2 regions of the Phycicoccus mangrovi genome follow, and region 2 is predicted to be linked to the other one. Evidence: riboswitches for the same ligand, from Rfam matches in the RefSeq annotation. Region 2 holds a riboswitch; the other holds the start of a gene.

Region 1 (9,427 bases), on a different contig from region 2:
CCCCGCCTGACCACGGTCGGCGGGGGACCGCCCCGGCGCTGCGGATTCCGTGGCGCCGCAGCGGTCCCTCGACGGATCGAAACATGATCGTCACGTGCAACCGTTGCGAACCGACGTCGGGTCCGGTTGAATCGCCGGAACCCGCGCGAGGAGCGACGACACGTGACGACACCGGCGACCACCGCAGCACCCCCCGCCTCCGCGGACGCGCACGACGCCGTCGTGCTGACCCGCGTCAGCAAGCTCTACGGTGACGTCGCCGCGGTCGACGACCTGACGCTCACGGTGCGCCGCGGCGAGTTCCTCTCGCTGCTCGGGCCGTCGGGCTGCGGCAAGACGACGACGCTGCGGATGATCGCCGGCTTCGAGCACCCCGACACCGGTGACATCCTCGTCGACGGGCGCAGCGTGCTCGGTGTGCCCCCGCACCGCCGGCAGGTCAACACCGTCTTCCAGGCCTACGCGCTCTTCCCGCACATGTCCGTCGCCGAGAACGTCGCCTACGGCCTCGAGCAGAAGCGCACCCCCAAGGCGGAGATCCGCGGCCAGGTCGCCGAGGCCCTCGACATGGTGCAGATGCGCGGCTACGCCAACCGCCGACCGACGCAGCTCTCCGGCGGGCAGCAACAGCGCGTCGCGCTCGCCCGGGCGCTGGTCAACCGGCCGAGCGTCCTCCTTCTCGACGAGCCGCTCGGCGCCCTCGACCGCCAGCTGCGCGAGGAGATGCAGGTCGAGCTCAAGCTGCTCCAGTCGCGCCTCGGCATCAGCTTCGTCTTCGTCACGCACGACCAGGGCGAGGCGCTGTCGATGAGCGACCGCATCGCCATCATGCGCGAGGGGCGCGTCGAGCAGCTCGGTGACGCCGACGCCATCTACTCGACGCCCGTCTCGGCGTACGTCGCGGGCTTCGTCGGCCAGCAGAACTTCCTCGACGGACGGGTCGCCGACGCCGGCGCGGTCGAGACCGACCTCGGCCCGGTCCGCTCGACCCGGGGCGCACCGGTGCGGCCGGGGGAGCGCGTGCGCGTGGCCGTCCGCCCCGAGCTCGTCCGGCTCTCGAGCAGCGAGCCGGACGGCACGAGCGAGAACCGGGTGCGCGGCACCGTGATCGGCGTCGCGCACCAGGGTGAGACCCGGCAGTTCCTCGTCGACGCCGGGCGCGGGCACACCCTGCTCGTGCGCGTGCCGACCCCCGCGGCCCCCCGTCTCGGCGTCGGCGACCCCGCGTGGTGTCGCTGGGAGACCGACGACGTCCACCTGTTCCCGCACGACGGCGAGCACTCGGCGCCGCCCCCGACCTCCGTGCCCGACGGGCACGCCGGCTGAGCCCGACCACGAGGAGACCCCCGATGAGCCGTCCCGAGCAGCAGCCCCTGCGCATCCTCGCCCACACCTCCGCCGTGCCGCGCATCCGGCGCGAGCTGACCCGCCGCGGGCTGCTCGGCCTCGCCGCCGCCGGGGGAGCCGGCCTGCTCTCCGCGTGCGGCGGGGGAGGGGGCGGCACCGGCGGCGGGGGCAACGCCACGTCCGTGCCCACCGCGGCGCCGCCGAGCCAGGTCGCGACCGGCGGCGCGCTCGAGGGCTCGATCTCGATGTACTCGTGGGGCGACTACGACGCCCCCGAGGTGCTCGAGGCGTTCACCAAGGACAAGGGCCCGACGATCACCACGGACTCGTTCGGATCCAACGAGGAGCTGATCTCGAAGCTCGTCGCGGGCAAGGGCACCGGCGGCTACGACATCGTCGTGCCGACCGGCGCGTTCATCCCGCAGATGGTGCAGAACGGGCTCCTCGCGCCGATCAACAAGGAGCTCGTGCCCAACCTGCAGCACATGGACCCGCAGTTCCTCGGCCAGGCGTGGGACCCCGCCAACAACTACTCGATCTGCAAGGCGTGGGGGACCACCGGGTTCGTCTACGACCGCACGAAGATCACCCGCGAGCTGAAGACCTGGACCGACTTCGCCGACTGCGCGACCAAGGAGGCGAGCGGCAAGGTCTCGCTGCTCGACGACCCGGCCGAGATCACCGGGATCTACTACTGGGCCAACGGGATCGACTGGAACACCACCGACTCCGCGCAGATCGACGCCGCCGAGAAGTTCGTCGTCGAGACCCTTGCCCCGCACGTCGCGGCCTTCGACTCCTACCCCGGCGGCCAGGCCATCCCGCAGGGCACGCAGTGGCTCATGCAGTGCTGGAACGGCGACGCGCGGATCGGCATCCAGAACAGCAAGGACCCCGAGAAGTGGCAGTGGGTGCTCGGCTCGCCGACGACCGAGCTGTGGATGGACAACTGGGCGATCGCCGCCGGCGCCCCGCACCCCGAGGCGGCGCACGCGTTCATCGACTACGTGCTGACCCCCGAGAACCAGCTGAAGAACGTCGACTACATCGGGTACCACACGGGCGCGAAGGACATCGAGGAGAGCGCGAAGAAGGCCGGGTTCGAGATGCTCGACATGGTCTTCTTCACCCCCGAGCAGATCGCGACGATGAAGACCGGTGAGGTCAACGACGCCCAGCAGCGGACGGTCGACATCTGGAACAAGGCCAAGGCGGCGGCCGGTGCCTGACGGCGCCCTCGCCGCGCCGCCGCCGACCCCGACGACCCGGCGGCTGCGCGCCCCGCGGTTCGCCCTCGCGCTGCCGGCCGGCCTGTGGCTCGTGCTGTTCTTCGTCGTGCCGATCGGCACCGTCGTGTGGTTCAGCTTCGGCTACAAGCCCGGCCTGTTCGGCACCCACGCGAACGACGTCCTCTCGCTGGACCGCTACCGGGAAGCGTTGTCGCCCACCTTCTTCGCGACGTTCCAGAACACGCTGTGGGTGGGCGTCGCCGGCACCCTGCTCTGCCTCGTCATCGGGATGCCGGCCGCTTACTGGATGGCGGTCAAGGCGCCGCCGCAGCGCCGGGGCCTGCTTATCGCGCTCGTCATGGTCCCGTACTGGACCAACTTCCTCGTCCGCACCATCGGCTGGCAGGTCATCCTCGCCCCGCAGGGCTGGCTCTCGGAGCTGCTGCAGACCCTGCACCTGACGGGCGGCCCGCTCGACGTCCTCTACACACGCACCGCCGTGCTCATCGGCGTCGTCTACAACTACCTCCCGCTGATGATCCTGCCGCTGTTCGTCGCGTTCGACCGGGTCGGCGGGTCGCTGCGCGAGGCGAGCAAGGACCTCGGCGCGAACCGCTGGCGCACCTTCACCCGGGTCACGCTGCCACTGGCGCGCCCCGGCATCGTCGCCGGGACCGTCCTCGTCTTCATCCCGCTCATGGGCGACTACGTGACGGCGACCGTGCTCGGCGGCGCGAAGGGCAACATGGTCGGCCAGCTCGTGGCCAGCCAGTTCCAGACCGCGCAGAACTGGGCGCTCGGGTCGGCGATGGCCGTCGTGCTCGTCGTCGTCATCACCCTGACGGTCGCCGTCATCGCGGGGCTCGTGTGGCTCGTCGGGCTGCCGCTGCGCGCCCGCCACCGGCTCGTCCTCGAGGAGGTCGCGTGAGCACCGAGGTCCGCGAGGTCCGCCCCGACGGCCCGCCGCCCCCCGCGCCCCGACCGCGCTCGTGGACCGACCGCGCCCTCACCGTCGTCGGCGTCCTCGTCCTGCTCTTCCTCTTCGCGCCGATCGTCGTGGTCGTCGTCTACTCGTTCAACGAGGGCCGGCTCCTCATCGCCTGGGACCACTTCGGGTTCGGCTCCTTCCGGGCCCTCGTCGACCGGCCGGCCGTCCGCGGCGCCGTCGTCGTGTCGCTCCAGGTGGCCGTGCTGTCCTCGCTGCTGGCGACGCTGCTCGGGACGATGGCCGGGGTGGCCCTCGCGCGCCGGCCCGGGCGGTGGACGTGGTGGTTCATCGGCCTGCTCCTGCTCGTCTCGGTGACGCCCGAGATCGTCGACGCCGTCTCGCTCCTGCCGTGGCTGGTCTACCTCGGGTCGGACGCCGGGCTCACGGTGTTCAACGGCGGCATCGTCCGGCTCGTCGTCGGCCACTCGCTCTTCTCGACCGCGGTCGTCGCGTACATCGTCCGCGCCCGGCTCGTCGGGCTGGACGAGTCGCTCGAGGAGGCCTCGGGCGACCTCTACGCGCCGCCGGGCCGCACCTTCCGGCGGGTCACCGTCCCGCTCGCGATGCCGGCCGTCCTCGCGGGCTACCTGCTGTCGTTCACGCTCAGCCTGGACAACACGATCGTCTCGGCGTTCGTCCAGGTCTCCGGCACGACGCCGTGGCCGGTCTACGTCCTCTCGGCGCTGCGCTCCGGCCTGCGCCCCGAGATCGCCGCCGTCTCGACGGTGATGCTCGTCCTCACCCTGCTCGCCCTCGGTCTCGTCGCGTGGGTGCTCCGGCGCTCGGGCGACTCGGCCACCGACATCGCACGCACCATGGGAGGTGGATGACCGTGGTCGACATGGTCTTCTCCGGCGGACCGGTCTTCACGTCGCGGGCGGTGCGCTCGCGCCCGACCGCCGTCGCCGTCGACGACGGGCGCGTGGTCGCCGTCGGCCACGAGGAGGTGCTCGACCTCGCGACGTCGAGGACCGAGCACGTCGACCTGCGCGGCCGGATGCTCCTGCCCGGCTTCCAGGACGCGCACGTGCACCCGGTGTGGGCCGGCGTCGACATGCTGCGCTGCGACCTCACCGAGCTCTCGAGCGCCGACGCCTACCTCGAGCGGATCGCCCGCTACGTGCGCGAGCACCCCGACGAGGAGTGGGTGCTGGGCGCCGGCTGGTCGATGGCCGCCTTCCCCGGCGGCACCCCGACCGCGGCGGCCATCGACGCCGTCGTGGGGGACCGGCCGGCCTTCCTGCCCAACCGCGACGGGCACGGTGCGTGGGTGTCGTCGGCGGCGCTGCGGCGGGCCGGCATCGACCGCGACACCCCCGACCCGCGCGACGGGCGCATCGAGCGCGACGCCGACGGCCACCCGACCGGCACGCTGCACGAGGGGGCGATGGCCCTCGTCGGCGGCATCGCCCCGGAGACGACCGACGACGAGCGGCTCGAGGGGCTGCTGCGCGCCCAGGCGCACCTGCACGCGCTCGGCGTGACGGCCTGGCAGGACGCGATCATCGGCGACTACGGAGACGGCGGGAACCCGGCGCGGGCGTACCGGGCGGCCGACGAGTCCGGGCGGCTGACCGGCCGCGTCGTCGGGGCGCTCTGGTGGGACCGCAACACCGGGCTGGAGCAGGTGCCCGACATCATCGAACGGCGGGGCGCCCTGTCCACGAACCGGTTCCGCGCGACGAGCGTCAAGATCATGCAAGACGGCGTGCCCGAGAACTTCACCGCCGCGATGCTCGACCCGTACTGCGACGGCCACGGCCGGTACACCGACAACTCGGGCATCTCGTTCGTGCCCGTCGAGACGTTGATGCCCGCCGCGGTGCAGCTCGACGCCGCCGGCTTCCAGCTGCACTTCCACGCGATCGGCGACCGCGCCGTCCGCGAGTGCCTCGACGCCGTCGAGGGGGCGATCGCCGCCAACGGACGCCGGGACGCGCGCCACCACATCGCCCACGTCCAGGTCATCCACCCCGACGACGTCCAACGCTTCCGGGAGCTCGGGGTCGTCGCCAACCTTCAGGCCTTCTGGGCCGCGCTCGAGGCGCAGATGGTCGAGCTGACCATCCCCTTCCTCGGCGAGCCGCGCACCTCGTGGCAGTACCCGTTCGGCGACCTGCACCGCTCCGGCGCGACGCTCGCGATGGGCTCCGACTGGGCCGTCTCGACCGCCGACCCGCTCGCCGCGATCCACGTCGCGGTGACCCGGCAGATCCCCGAGGCGCACCGCGAGGGCGAGCCGGAGCACCCGGTGTTCCTGCCCGAGCAGCGGCTCGACCTCGCGACCGCGCTCACCGCGTACACCGCCGGCTCGGCGTTCGTGAACCGGCACGAGGGGACCGGCAGCATCCGGGAGGGTGCGCTCGCCGACCTCGTCGTCCTCGACCGCGACCCGTTCGCCGGGCCGCCCGAGGAGATCGGGGCGACGCGGGTGCTGCAGACCTTCGTCGACGGCCGGCGCGTGCACGCCGCGGACGACGCCTGAGACCTCCGGGGGCGGCGGGCCGTCCCACGTCGTGGACCCGGGATGACGCGCCGCGGACGCGTTCGTCACACTCGTCGGCGTAGGTCATGAGTGCCAGTGACAAGCCCCGGCTCGCTGGCCGGCAACCCTCCTCCGCGGTGGGGTGCCCCGGGTGACGACCTGGTCGGCGCCGCAGCGGCGTCGGCAAGCGCGGATCCCGGGTGTCCCGAGGGTCCACGAGGCCCTCAGGAGCCCCGATGTCCACGCACCACACCGCCCTCGTCGCCGCCGGCCACGCCGGCCCCTCCCTGCTGACCCGGTCCCTGCCCGCCGTCGTCGCGCCCGACCCGGTGCCCGTCGTGTCCGGGTCGCTCGTCGAGTACGCCCAGCTCGACCACGCCGCCTCCACCCCGGCGCTCGAGTCGGTGGTCCGTGCGGTCGCGACGGCCACCCGCACCTACAGCTCGGTGCACCGCGGCACCGGATGGCTCTCGCGGGTGACGAGCGCCCACTACGAGGCCGCCCGTGACGAGGTCGCGCGCTTCGTCGGGGCCCGCGCCGACGACCTCGTCGTCCTCGTGCGCACCACGACCGAGGCGACCAACCTGCTCGCCCGCGCGCTGCCGCCGCAGACGCCGGTCGTCGTGTTCGACACCGAGCACCACGCCTCGCTGCTGCCGTGGCCGGCCGCCTCCACGCACCGGCTCCCGGTGCCCGCCTCGCCGGAGGAGGCGCTCGGCCGCCTCGAGTCGACACTCGCCGGCCTCGCGGGCGGGCCGACCCCGCTCGTCGTCGTCACCGGTGCGTCGAACGTGACCGGCGAGCTCTGGCCGGTCGAGCGCCTCGTCGCCGTCGCCCGCCGGCACGGCGCCCGGGTGTTCCTCGACGCCGCGCAGCTCGTCGCGCACCGGCCGGTCGACCTCTCCGCGCTCGACGTCGACTGGGTCGCGTTCTCGGGGCACAAGCTGCACGCCCCCCACGGCGCCGGCGCACTCGTCGGGCGGGCCGACTGGCTCGACGCCGCCGAGCCCCACCTCGCTGGTGGAGGGGCCAGCGCGGCGGTCTCGGCGGAGGGCGTCACGTGGGCCACGGGCGCGGCGCGCCACGAGGGCGGCAGCCCCAACGTGCTCGGGGCAGTGGCGCTCGCCGCCGCGTGCGCGGCGCTGCGCACCCACCGGGCCGCGGTCGAGGCGCACGAGGCGCGGCTCGGGGCCCGGCTGCTCGAGGGGCTCGCGGGCATCCCCGGTGTGCGCGTGCACTCGCTCTTCGGCGCCGACCACCCGCGGGTTCCCGTCGCGGCCTTCACCGTCGACGGCCTCGACAGCCACCTCGTCGCGGCGGCGCTGTCCGCCGAGCACGGCATCGGGGTGCGCGCGGGCAAGTTCTGCGCGCACCGGCTCGTCGACGCGCTCCTGGCCCGGGACGGCGACGGCGCGGTGACGGCGGTCCGGGCGAGCGCCGGCCTCGCGACGACCGACGAGCACGTCGAGCGGCTGCTCGCCGCCGTGGCCGCGCTCGCGGCGGACGGGCCGGGCGTCGCGTACGTCGAGGAGCCGGGGCGGGGCTGGGTGCCGGCCGACGACCCGCGCGACCTCGACGTGTCGCTGCCCTGGTGAGCAGGGGTCCGGGTGCGGCTCAGCGGCGCACGAGGTGCAGCGCGCGCCGCGGGCAGGCCGTGACCGCCTCGCGCGCGAGGGTCAGCTGGTCCTCGGCGACCGGACCGAGGACGACCGGGTAGCCCCACTCGTCGAGCGCGATCCGCTCGGGCAGCAGCTCGGCGCACAGCCCGCGGGCGCGGCAGTCGGGCCAGTCGACCCGCAGCTCGTGGCCGCCCTCCGGCGTCGGGGCGCTCATGCGACCCTCACCGGGACGTCGGCCGTGCAGCCGCACGCGCCGACCAGGTGCTCGTCCACGCGGTCGGCGAGCGTCGTCAGGAGGCTGCGGACGAGCCGCGAGGTGCCGTCCGGGTGGGCGCAGGCACCGCGCCCGGTCACGAGGCCGGTCAGCTCCTGCACCCGGCGTCGGGTGTCGGCGCCCTCGGCGAGCCCGCGCATCTCCTCGGCGAGGGCGGGCAGCCCGTTGCGGCAGGGGCCGCAACGGCCGGCGGTCTCGTCGGCGAGGTAGCTCGTCCACTGCGCGGTGCGCGCCACCGGGCACGACCCGTCGGCGAGCGAGACGACGGCACCGGCGCCGAGGCTCGCCCCGAGCGAGCGCAGGTGCGCCTGCGACCACGTGAGGGAGGGCAGGTCGCGCGGGTGCAGCCACGCCCCGTGGAAGCCGCCGACGAGCAGCGGCGCGGCGAGGGCGGCGGCGTCGAGCACCTGCCACGCGCGGGCCCCGTGCTCGACCTCGACGACCGTCGCGACGTCGATGCGGCCGCGGTGGTCGGCGGGCCGGGTCAGGGTGAGGAGCGTCGTGCCCGGCTCGTCGGCGGTGCCGAGCTCGGCGTACCGGCGGGGGCCGACGAGCGCGGCCGCGGCCAGGTGAGCCCACGACTCGGCGTTGGACAGCAGCGTCGGCCGGCCCTTGTGGCCGTCGACGGCCTCGGGCGCCCACGCGGTGACCGGCAGCCCGGGGCGGCCGGCCATCAGCTCGAGGACGGCGCGCGCCTGACCGGCGACGAAGCGTCCCTCGGCGACGTGGGTGGTCCACGTGACGCGCGAGTCGCCGCGCTCGCCGACGGCGTCGAGCACGGCCCGGCCGATGAGGGGACGGTCCTCGGAGGTGACCACGTGCACCCGGCGCGCGCCGAGCGCCCGGGCCGCGAGCTCCGCGCCGTCGAGGACGAGGTGCGGGACGATGCCGAGCAGCGCCTCGTCCTTGGCGCTCGCGGGCTCGCCCTCGGCCGCGTTGACGACGAGGACCGGGCGCCGCGACGGGCGCAGGCCGCGTCCGTCGGCGACGGTGCGCAGCTTGCGCGCCAGCGGGAAGCCGGCGCCGCCGCGCCCACGGACCGACCCGGACTCGGCGAGCCCGACGACCGCGTCGAGGTCGAGCCGCGGCAGGTCACCGAAGCGCGCGCGGTGGGCGCGCAGCGAGAGGCCGTCGTCGACGCCCGAGAGCAGGAGCGGCCCGGGGCGGACGTGGACGCGGGCCGGCGGACGGATGGTCATCGACGGCCCCCGTCGACGGTGAGGGTGCGGACGGGGGAGGGGGCGACCCGGCGCTCGCCGCGGCTCCGGCGCCGCGCGAGCAGGACGGCGACGACGCGCCCGAGGACGGCGACGACGACGGCCGCGACGCAGGCGGCGGTGATGGCGACCGACCACCCGAGGGCGGCGTCGGTGCCGATGCCGAGGCCGTGGACGACGCCGGCGACCCACGCCGCGTACGTCGTGAGGTGCAGGACGAACCAGAGCCGGTGGGGCAGGCGGGAGCGGGCCAGCGAGGTCGCGACGA
Region 2 (9,427 bases):
TCGTCGTCGCGCTCGCCGCCTCGGTCTACCTCGTCGTGGCTCCCGGGACGGTGTGACCCGGCCGACGTCCGCGCGGGCCTCCCGGACCCCACCCGGCGGCGTCGCTAGGGTCGGGGTGAAGGAGGTTCGACGATGACGTCAGACCGCACCCCACTCGACTCGGGCGCGCACATCGCTATGACCGAGCGCTACGCCGCGCACAACTACCACCCGCTGCCCGTCGTGCTGGCCCACGGGGAGGGGGCCTGGGTGACCGACGTGGAGGGGCGGCGCTACCTCGACTGCCTGGCCGGCTACTCGGCGCTCAACTTCGGCCACGGCCATCCCCGGCTGCGGGCCCGCGCCCACGCCCAGCTCGACCGCCTCACGCTGACCAGCCGGGCCTTCCTCAACGACCGGCTCGGGCCGTTCGCGCAGGAGCTCGCGGCGCTGACCGGTCACGAGGTCGTCCTGCCGATGAACACCGGCGCCGAGGCCGTCGAGACCTCCATCAAGGTCGCGCGCAAGTGGGGCTACCGGGTCAAGGGCGTCCCCGAGGACACCGCGAGCATCGTCGTCATGGAGGGCAACTTCCACGGCCGCACGACGACCATCGTCAGCTTCTCGGACGACAAGGTCGCACGCGACGAGTACGGCCCCTACACACCGGGGTTCCGCACGGTGCGGTACGGCGACGTCGACGCCCTGCGCGCGGCCGTCGACGACACGACGGTCGCGGTCCTCCTCGAGCCGATCCAGGGCGAGGGCGGCGTCGTCATCCCGCCGGAGGGGTACCTCCGCGCCGTCCGCGAGGTCTGCGACACCGCCGGCGCCCTCATGGTGGCCGGCGAGGTCCAGTCCGGGCTCGCGCGCACCGGTCGCACCTTCGCCTGCGAGCACGAGGACGTGCGCCCCGACGTCTACGTCCTCGGCAAGGCGCTCGGCGGTGGCCTCTACCCGGTGTCCGCGATCACCGCCGACCACGCCGTCCTCGACGTCGTCACCCCGGGCTCGCACGGCTCGACCTTCGGGGGCAACCCGATGGCCGCCGCGATCGGGCACGAGGTGTGCCTCATGCTCGCCGAGGGCGAGTTCCAGTCGCGCGCAGCCCGGCTGGGTGCGGTGCTGGAGGACGGCCTGCGCCCGTTCGTCGGGCAGGGCCTCGACGCGCTGCGCGTGCGCGGCCTGTGGGCCGGTCTCGACGTCTCCCCGGGCGGCCCCTCCGGGCGCGAGCTGTGCGAGCGGCTGCTGGCCCGTGGCGTCCTCGCCAAGGACACGCACGGCTCGACCATCCGGCTGGCTCCGCCGCTCGTCGTCACGGAGGACGAGGTGCAGCTGCTCGTCGACGCCGTCGGCGCCTCCCTCGGCTGACCGGGCCGACGGCTCCGAACCGGGCTCAGGAGCCGGCGCGCACCTCGGCCGCCCGGGCCGCGTTCTGCGCGATCGCGTCGACGATCTCGACCCGGCGCGAGCGCGGCAGGTCGTGCCCCATGTCGGGGAACATGAGCAGCCGCGAGCCGGGCACGGCCTGCGCGGTCGCGATGCCACCGCTGGGCTGCACGAGACGGTCGGCGAGGCCGTGGACGACGAGCGTCGGCACGTCGACCTCGCGCAGGCGCTCGGTGCGGTCGGGGCTGTCGAGGATGGCCAGCAGCTGGCGCACCGTGCCGATGGGGCTGACGCTGCGCCGCACCGCGGCTCGCACCTGCGCCGTCATCTCCTCCTCGTCGAAGAGCGGCCCGGCGATGACCCGCCAGCCCTCGACGCCGAGGCGCACCGCCTCCTCCTCGTCCGTCGGCCGCGGCTGCGTGAACGACATCGCCATGGTCGGCAGGAGCCGCGGGTGGACGCGCCCGTGCCGGCGGCTGCCGGTGTTGGACATGATCGAGGTGAGGCTGAGAACCCGCTCGGGGTGGTCGATGGTCAGCTGCTGCGCGATCATCCCGCCCATCGAGGCGCCGACGACGTGGGCGGCCGCGATGCCGAGGTGGTCGAGGAGGGCGGCCGCGTCGTCGGCCATGTCGGCGAGCAGGTAGTCGGCGCCGCCCGAGCCCGGCCGCAGGAAGCTGCGGACGACCGCCGCGCGCGGCGGGGGAGGGCCCGGCGTGAAGCTCGACAGGCCGATGTCGCGGTTGTCGTGCCGCACGACCCGGAAGCCGCGCGCCACGAGGCCGTCGACGAGGTCCTGCGGCCAGCCCACGAGCTGCGTCCCGAGACCCATGACGAGGAGCATCGGCACCCCGTCGTCGGGCCCGTCGACCTCGTAGGCGATCTCCACGTCACCGAGCTGCGCCGTTGCCATGTCCGCAGTGTCGCACCCCGACCCGGGCGCCGGCACGGGCACCCGCGCGGTCGTGGACGGCGGCCCGTCTAGCATGAGCCGGTGATCGCAGCGCTGACGTACGTCGTCGTGGGCCTCTCGGTGGTCCTCTGCGGCGCCGCGGTCGTCTACGCCGTCCGGGACCGCCTCATCGACGACCTGCTCCTCGGGATCGCGGGGCTGCTCGAGCTGGCGCTGCTCGTCGTGCTCGTCGGCGGGCTGATCGGGAGCGGGCACGTCACCGACTCGGCCGAGCGGGCGACGTTCATCGCCTACCTCGTGAGCCTGCCGGTGATCCCCCCGGGCACGGCGTTCCTCGCCATCAAGGAGAAGTCCCGCTGGGCGATGGGCTCGATCGCGGTCGGCGCGTTCGCCGTCGGTGTCATGTCCGCCCGGCTCGCCCAGATCTGGATGTCCTATGACTGACCCCACCCCGCGCGACCGCCGGGCCCTCGGCGGCCCCGGCGTGCTGCTCGTCGTCGTCTACGGCGTGCTGGCGCTCGCCGCCACCGGCCGGTCGGTGCTCCAGATCTCGGAGTACTTCGACCGTGCCCCGCTGGCGTACGTCCTGTCGGCGCTCGCGGCGGTCGTGTACCTGCTCGCGACGTGGTGCCTCGCCCGCGGCGGGCGCTGGGTGCGCGTCGGCATCGTCGCGTGCGCGGTCGAGCTCGCCGGCGTGCTGCTCGTCGGGCTCGCGTCCTACCTCGACCCGTCGGCGTTCCCGGACAAGACCGTCTGGTCGCACTTCGGCCAGGGCTACGGGTTCGTCCCGCTCGTCCTGCCGGTGCTCGGCCTGCTGTGGTTCCGCCGCGTCGAGCGCGGCGCCCGGGCCGACAACGTCGCCCACGACGACAACGTCGCCCCGACCGCCGACTGAACCGGCGGCCGGGACGACGAGGGTGCCTCAGGCGTCCGTGCGCTCCAGGAGCAGGACGGGGATGAGGCGGTCGGTCTTGGTCTGGTACTCGGCGTAGGGCGGGTAGGCCGCGACGCAGCGCTCCCACCACTCCTCGCGCTCGGCACCGTCGATCTCGCGGGCCACGGCCGGCCAGGACTCGGTGCCGTCCTGGAGCGTGAGGTGCGGGTCGGCGAGGAGGTTGCCGTACCAGACGGGGTGCTCCGCCGCCCCGCCCTTGCTCGCGACGGCGGCGTACGTGCCGTCGTGCTCGACGCGCATCAGCGGCACCTTACGCACCGCGCCGGTCTTGCGGCCGCGCATCGTCAGCATGACGACCGGGCGGTCCATGACGCTGACCGAGCGGGTGTCGCCGGTCTCGTCGATCTTCTCGACCTGCTCGCGGACCCAGTCAGAGGGGGAGGGGATGTAGTCGTCGCTCATGTCGTCTCTCAACTCACTTGTCGCTCGAGGTCTTCCACAGGTTGATGCCCGTGTCCTGGGCGTGCTTGTCGATCTTCGCGAGCTCGTCCTTCGTGAAGCGCAGCTTCTTGACGGCGTCCAGGCTGTCGTCGAGCTGCTCGACCGAGCTCGCACCGACGAGCACGGAGGTGACGCGCGGGTCGCGCAGCGCCCACGCGAGGGCCATCTGCGCGAGCGTCTGGCCGCGCGTCTTCGCCAGCCGGTCCAGCGCGCGGATGTGCTTGAGCGCGGTGTCGGTGAGCAGCGCCGGGTCGAGCGACTTGCCCTGGGCGGCCCGCGACCCCTCCGGGATGCCCTTGAGGTACTTGTTCGTCAGCATCCCCTGCGCCAGCGGGGAGAACGCGATGCAGCCGACGCCGGTCTCGCCGAGGGCGTCCAGCAGCCCCTCCTCCTCGATCCAGCGGTTGAGCATCGAGTACGACGGCTGGTGGATGAGCAGCGGCGTGCCCATCGCGCGGAGGATCTCGACGGCCTCGCGGGTGCGCTGCGCCGAGTAGGACGAGATGCCCACGTAGAGCGCCTTGCCGGCACGCACGAGGGAGTCCAGCGCCCCGCAGGTCTCCTCGAGCGGGGTCGTCTCGTCGAAGCGGTGGCTGTAGAAGATGTCGAAGTAGTCGAGGCCGGTGCGCTGCAGCGACTGGTCCGCCGACGCGGTGACGTACTTCCGCGAGCCGCCACCCTGGCCGTAGGGGCCGGGCCACATGTCGTAGCCCGCCTTGGAGCTGATGACGAGCTCGTCGCGGTAGGGGCGGAAGTCGCGGGCGAACAGCGTCCCGAAGTTGCGCTCGGCGCTGCCGTAGGGCGGGCCGTAGTTGTTCGCGAGGTCGAAGTGGGTGACGCCCCGGTCGAACGCCCGGCGCAGGATCGCCTGCTGGCGCTCCAGCGGCACGTCGTCGCCGAAGTTGTGCCAGAGGCCCAGCGAGATCGCGGGGAGGTCGAGGCCGGAGCGGCCGGTGCGTCGGTAGGGCATCCCGGCGCGGTAGCGGCCCGCGGCGGCCTTGTACTCGTCGGCGTGGAAGGTCATGGGGTCATCCTGCCCCGTTCGCGGGGTGAGACGGGGCGGGGGAGGGGGCTGACCGCGGGCCGGCCCGTGCGTATCCTGACGGCAGGTCATGAGCGCCAGCGCCAAGCCCCGGCTCGCTGGCCGGCAACCCTCCTCCGCGGTGGGGTGCCCCGGGTGAGGACCAGGCGTGCGGCACCCGTCGCACGCAAGCGCGGGAGCCCCTGGGCACCCCGCCGAGCACACGTCCGCGTGCGCCCGGCCCGCCGGTCGGTCGCACCCACGAGTCAGGAGCGAACCGATGACCGACCCGTCCCAGTGGGGTTTCGAGACCCGCCAGGTGCACGCCGGCCAGCAGCCCGACAGCGCCACCGGCGCCCGGGCCCTGCCGATCTACCAGACGACGTCGTACGTCTTCAACGACACCGCGCACGCCGAGAACCTCTTCGCGCTGCGCGAGTTCGGCAACATCTACACGCGCATCATGAACCCGACACAGGACGCCGTCGAGCAGCGCATCGCCGCGCTCGAGGGCGGGGTCGGGGCCCTGCTCGTGGCGTCCGGGCAGGCCGCCACGACGCTCGGCCTCCTCAACATCGCCGAGGCCGGTGACCACATCGTCTCCAGCGCGGCCCTCTACGGAGGCACGGTCAACCTGCTGAAGTTCACCTTCCGCAAGCTCGGGGTCGACGTCACCTTCGTCGAGGACCACACCGACCCCCAGGCCTGGCGGGACGCGGTGCGCCCGAACACCAAGGCGTTCTTCGGCGAGACCATCGCCAACCCCAAGGCCGAGGTCCTCGACATCGAGGCCGTCGCCGCGGTCGCCCACGAGGTCGGGGTGCCGCTGGTCGTCGACAACACCATCGCGACGCCGTACGTCATCCGACCCCTGGAGTGGGGCGCCGACGTCGTCATCCACTCGGCGACGAAGTACCTCGGCGGGCACGGCACGTCCATCGCCGGCGTCATCGTCGACGGCGGCACCTTCGACTACACGACGGACCCGGAGCGCTTCCCCAACTACAACACCCCGGACGAGAGCTACCACGGGCTGCGCTTCGGCCCCGACCTCGGCGTCGGCAGCCCCTTCGGCGCGAACCTCTCCTACATCCTCAAGGCGCGCGTGCAGCTGCTGCGCGACCTCGGCGCCGCGGTCTCGCCGTTCAACGCCTTCCTCATCGGGCAGGGCATCGAGACCCTCAGCCTGCGCCTCGAGCGGCACCTCGAGAACGCCCGCCGGGTCGCCGAGCACCTGGAGCAGCACCCCCAGGTCGAGTCGGTGCGGTGGGCCTCGCTCGACAGCAGCCCCGGCAAGGCGCTCGCGGACAAGTACGCGCCGCTGGGCGCCGGGGCGGTGCTCGCCTTCGAGATCCGTGGCGGCATCGAGGCCGGGCGCCGCTTCGTCGAGGGCCTGTCGCTGCACAGCCACGTCGCGAACATCGGCGACGTGCGCTCGCTCGCCATCCACCCGGCGTCGACGACGCACAGCCAGGGCGGCGACGAGGACCGGCTGGCCGCCGGGGTCACGCCCGGCCTCGTGCGCCTCGCGGTCGGCATCGAGTCGGTCGCCGACATCCTCGCCGACCTCGACGCGGGCTTCGCCGCGGCGGCCGGTGACGGCTCCGGGGACGCGGCGCCGGAGCTCGTCGCGGCCACGCAGGGCTGAGCGACCCTCCCGCCCGTCGGGGCCTGTGGATAACCCGGCGGGCGGGACGCCGCCCCGGCCTAGCGTCGGGGCATGACGACGTACCGGGTGGACGCGAGGACCGTCCTGCAGGTGGGGGAGCAGCTCGTGGGGCTGGCCGAGGCCCTCACGCTCATGGGCGACCCGGCGGCCGACCGCTGGGCCTTCGGGCCGGGCCGGTCGGGCGCCGCGGCCGAGGAGCTGCTCGGCGCGTGGCGGCACGCGCGGCTGCGGGTGGCCGACGCCCTGACCGTCCTCGGCGAGGCGGCGGGGTCCGCGGGCGGCGCGTACCTCGACACCGAGGCGGGGGTGTCGCGCCGGCTCGGGGGAGGCCCGACGTGGTGACGTCCCTCGGTCCCGTCGAGGGCTCGGCCGCCGGGGTCCGGGCGGTCGCGCGGGCGTGCGAGGTGACCGGCCACCGGCTGGCCGACACGGCGGCGGACCTCGCCCGGCTGCGCGACGGCGCGGTCTGGGACGGCCCGGCCGGGGAGGCGTTCGGCGCGCGCATCACGACGGCGCCGACCGTCCTGGACCGGGCCGCGCACCGCTTCCTCGGCGCGGTGGCGCCGCTGCGCACCTACGCGGCGGTGCTCGAGGACGAGCAGGCGGTCGCCCAGCACGCGGTCACGGCGCACGGTGACGCGTGGGACGCCTACCGGCTGCTCGAGCAGCGCGCCGTCGCCCTCGTCGAGGCGGGTGCCACGGAGGCCGACCCGGTGCTGCTCGGGGTCCGGCGGGCGCAGCAGGACGAGATGGCCACCGTCCTGCGCGCCGAGGCCGCGCACGCAGCGGCCCTCGACCGGCTGCGCGCCGCCGACGCCCGCTGCGCCGCCGTGCTCGGTGCGCTCGCCGACGACGACATCGGCGACTCGGTCCTCTACCGCGGCCTGCGGCAGGCGAGCTCGGTCGGCCACGGGGTCGGGATGCTCGCCGCGCTGCCGACGCGGGTCGCCCCGCCGCTCGCGGCCGCCGGGTTCGTCGGCGAGGGCGTCGGGACCGTCGCCGACGGCGTCCTGCTCGTCGGCTACCGGGAGGGGAGCGTCCGGGAGGTGGGGGTCGCGGCCGGCGCGTGGGCCCTCGGCTTCGCGGGGCAGTCGTTCACCAGGGCGGCGACGGCGCGGACCGTCGTGGGGTCGGACGGCGTGGCCGTGGCCCGGACGCTCGGCACCCGGGAGCGGCTCCTGCTCGGGGCCACCGACGCGGCCCGGACGCGGTTGCGGGACGCCCGGGTCCGGCTCCTGCTGGCGCCTCCCGCCGTCGCCCGCACGGCGCCATCCGCGCCGGTGCCCGCGGGCGGAGCCGCGGCGCGGCTGCGGGCCGCCGGTGTCCGGGCGGTCCGGGCGAGGGTGGCCGCCACGGGACGCGAGCTGCGGCTCGTGCGGGCCGGTGGCGGGCAGACGGTCGGCCTCTACACCGCCGGGGTGAGCCTGCACGCCTCCGGGAAGGCGCTGCCGCACGTCGTCCCGGGGGAGCGGGCACCGCAGCGACAGGGGACGTCCGGTCGGAGCCCGCGGTGAGGGCGACCTATCCTGTCGGGCATGCCCGCCCGCACCGAGACCGCGCTCGAGGCGGTCGCCGCGGCGGAGCTGCACTACCCCGAGCACCTGCCCGTCGTCGCCGCCCGCGAGGAGATCCTCACGGCCCTGCGTGACCACCAGGTCGTCGTCATCGCGGGCGAGACCGGGTCGGGCAAGACGACCCAGCTCCCGAAGATGTGCCTCGAGCTCGGCCGCGGGGCCGGGGGCCGTCAGGTCGGGCACACGCAGCCCCGGCGGATCGCGGCCCGGTCGGTCGCCGAGCGCATCGCCGAGGAGATGGAGGTCGAGCTCGGCGGCACCGTCGGCTACCAGGTCCGCTTCGGCGACCACAGCAGCGACGCGACCCGGGTCAAGGTGATGACCGACGGCATCCTGCTCAGCGAGATGCAGCGCGACCGCGACCTGCGCCGGTACGACACGATCATCATCGACGAGGCGCACGAGCGCAGCCTCAACATCGACTTCATCCTCGGCTACCTCAAGCAGCTGCTGCCGCGGCGCCCCGACCTCAAGGTCGTCGTCACCTCGGCGACGATCGACCCCGAGCGCTTCGCCCGGCACTTCGGCACCGACGAGCGCGGCGAGGTCGTCCGCGAGGTGCCGGTGCTCGAGGTGTCCGGGCGCACCTACCCCGTCGAGGTCCGCTACCGCCCGCTCGTCGAGACGACCCCGGACGGCACGCACGTCGTCGAGGAGCGCGACCAGGTGACCGGGGTCGTGCAGGCCGTCGAGGAGCTGTGGACCGAGGCGCCGCCCGCCCCGGACGCGACCGACATCCTCGTGTTCTTCTCGGGGGAGCGCGAGATCCGCGACGCCGCCGATGCGTTGAACGCCCTGAAGCTGCCGGGCACCGAGGTGCTGCCCCTGTTCGCCCGGCTGTCGTCGGCCGAGCAGCACCGGGTCTTCCGCCGCGGCGGAGGGCGCCGGATCGTCCTCGCCACCAACGTCGCCGAGACCTCGCTCACGGTGCCCGGCATCGGCTACGTCGTCGACACCGGCACCGCCCGCATCTCCCGCTACAGCCAGCGCACCAAGGTGCAGCGGCTGCCGATCGAGCCGGTCAGCCGGGCCAGCGCCGCCCAGCGGGCGGGCCGCTGCGGCCGTGTCGCGCCCGGCGTCTGCATCCGTCTGTACTCCGAGGAGGACTTCGAGGCGCGCGACGAGTTCACCGAGCCCGAGATCCAGCGCACGTCGCTCGCGGCCGTCATCCTCCAGATGACCTCGCTCGGCCTCGGCGACGTCGCGCGCTTCCCCTTCGTCGACCCGCCGGACGCGCGCCAGGTCGCCGACGGCGTGCGCCTGCTCGAGGAGCTCGGGGCGTTCTCCACCGATGAGCGCGGCCCCGGCCGGCACCGCGGGCGGGCCCGCCGGCTCACGGCCACCGGCCGCACTCTCGCCCGGATGCCCCTCGACCCGCGCCTGGCCCGGATGGTCGTCGAGGCCGGCCGGCTCGGCTGCACCCGCGAGGTGCTCGTGCTCGTCGCCGCCCTGTCGATCCAGGACCCGCGCGAGCGGCCGGTGGACA

The links. A riboswitch is a leader RNA that binds a small molecule or an ion and turns the genes downstream of it on or off. The one in region 2 is predicted to bind S-adenosylmethionine.
Region 1: another riboswitch for S-adenosylmethionine. It lies ahead of KMZ30_RS20170 (aminotransferase class V-fold PLP-dependent enzyme); the one in region 2 lies ahead of KMZ30_RS04590 (bifunctional o-acetylhomoserine/o-acetylserine sulfhydrylase).

The regions. Positions count from the first base shown of each region.
Region 1 covers NZ_JAHHWP010000026.1:49,249-58,675, forward strand. Annotated here, with positions in the region: gene leuS (leucine--tRNA ligase) at 1-10, shown strand, start outside; gene KMZ30_RS20145 (ABC transporter ATP-binding protein) at 163-1,326, shown strand; gene KMZ30_RS20150 (polyamine ABC transporter substrate-binding protein) at 1,350-2,576, shown strand; gene KMZ30_RS20155 (ABC transporter permease) at 2,569-3,504, shown strand; gene KMZ30_RS20160 (ABC transporter permease) at 3,501-4,394, shown strand; gene KMZ30_RS20165 (amidohydrolase) at 4,391-6,049, shown strand; SAM riboswitch class IV at 6,132-6,245, shown strand; gene KMZ30_RS20170 (aminotransferase class V-fold PLP-dependent enzyme) at 6,286-7,644, shown strand; gene KMZ30_RS20175 (ferredoxin) at 7,664-7,882, opposite strand; gene KMZ30_RS20180 (NADH-ubiquinone oxidoreductase-F iron-sulfur binding region domain-containing protein) at 7,879-9,141, opposite strand; gene KMZ30_RS20185 (ferric reductase-like transmembrane domain-containing protein) at 9,138-9,427, opposite strand, start outside.
Region 2 covers NZ_JAHHWP010000007.1:86,765-96,191, reverse strand. Annotated here, with positions in the region: gene KMZ30_RS04625 (hypothetical protein) at 1-56, shown strand, start outside; gene rocD (ornithine--oxo-acid transaminase) at 133-1,350, shown strand; gene KMZ30_RS04615 (alpha/beta fold hydrolase) at 1,376-2,281, opposite strand; gene KMZ30_RS04610 (hypothetical protein) at 2,363-2,725, shown strand; gene KMZ30_RS04605 (hypothetical protein) at 2,718-3,176, shown strand; gene KMZ30_RS04600 (nitroreductase family deazaflavin-dependent oxidoreductase) at 3,204-3,638, opposite strand; gene mgrA (L-glyceraldehyde 3-phosphate reductase) at 3,652-4,701, opposite strand; SAM riboswitch class IV at 4,786-4,898, shown strand; gene KMZ30_RS04590 (bifunctional o-acetylhomoserine/o-acetylserine sulfhydrylase) at 4,979-6,346, shown strand; gene KMZ30_RS04585 (hypothetical protein) at 6,419-6,709, shown strand; gene KMZ30_RS04580 (hypothetical protein) at 6,706-7,881, shown strand; gene hrpA (ATP-dependent RNA helicase HrpA) at 7,903-9,427, shown strand, end outside.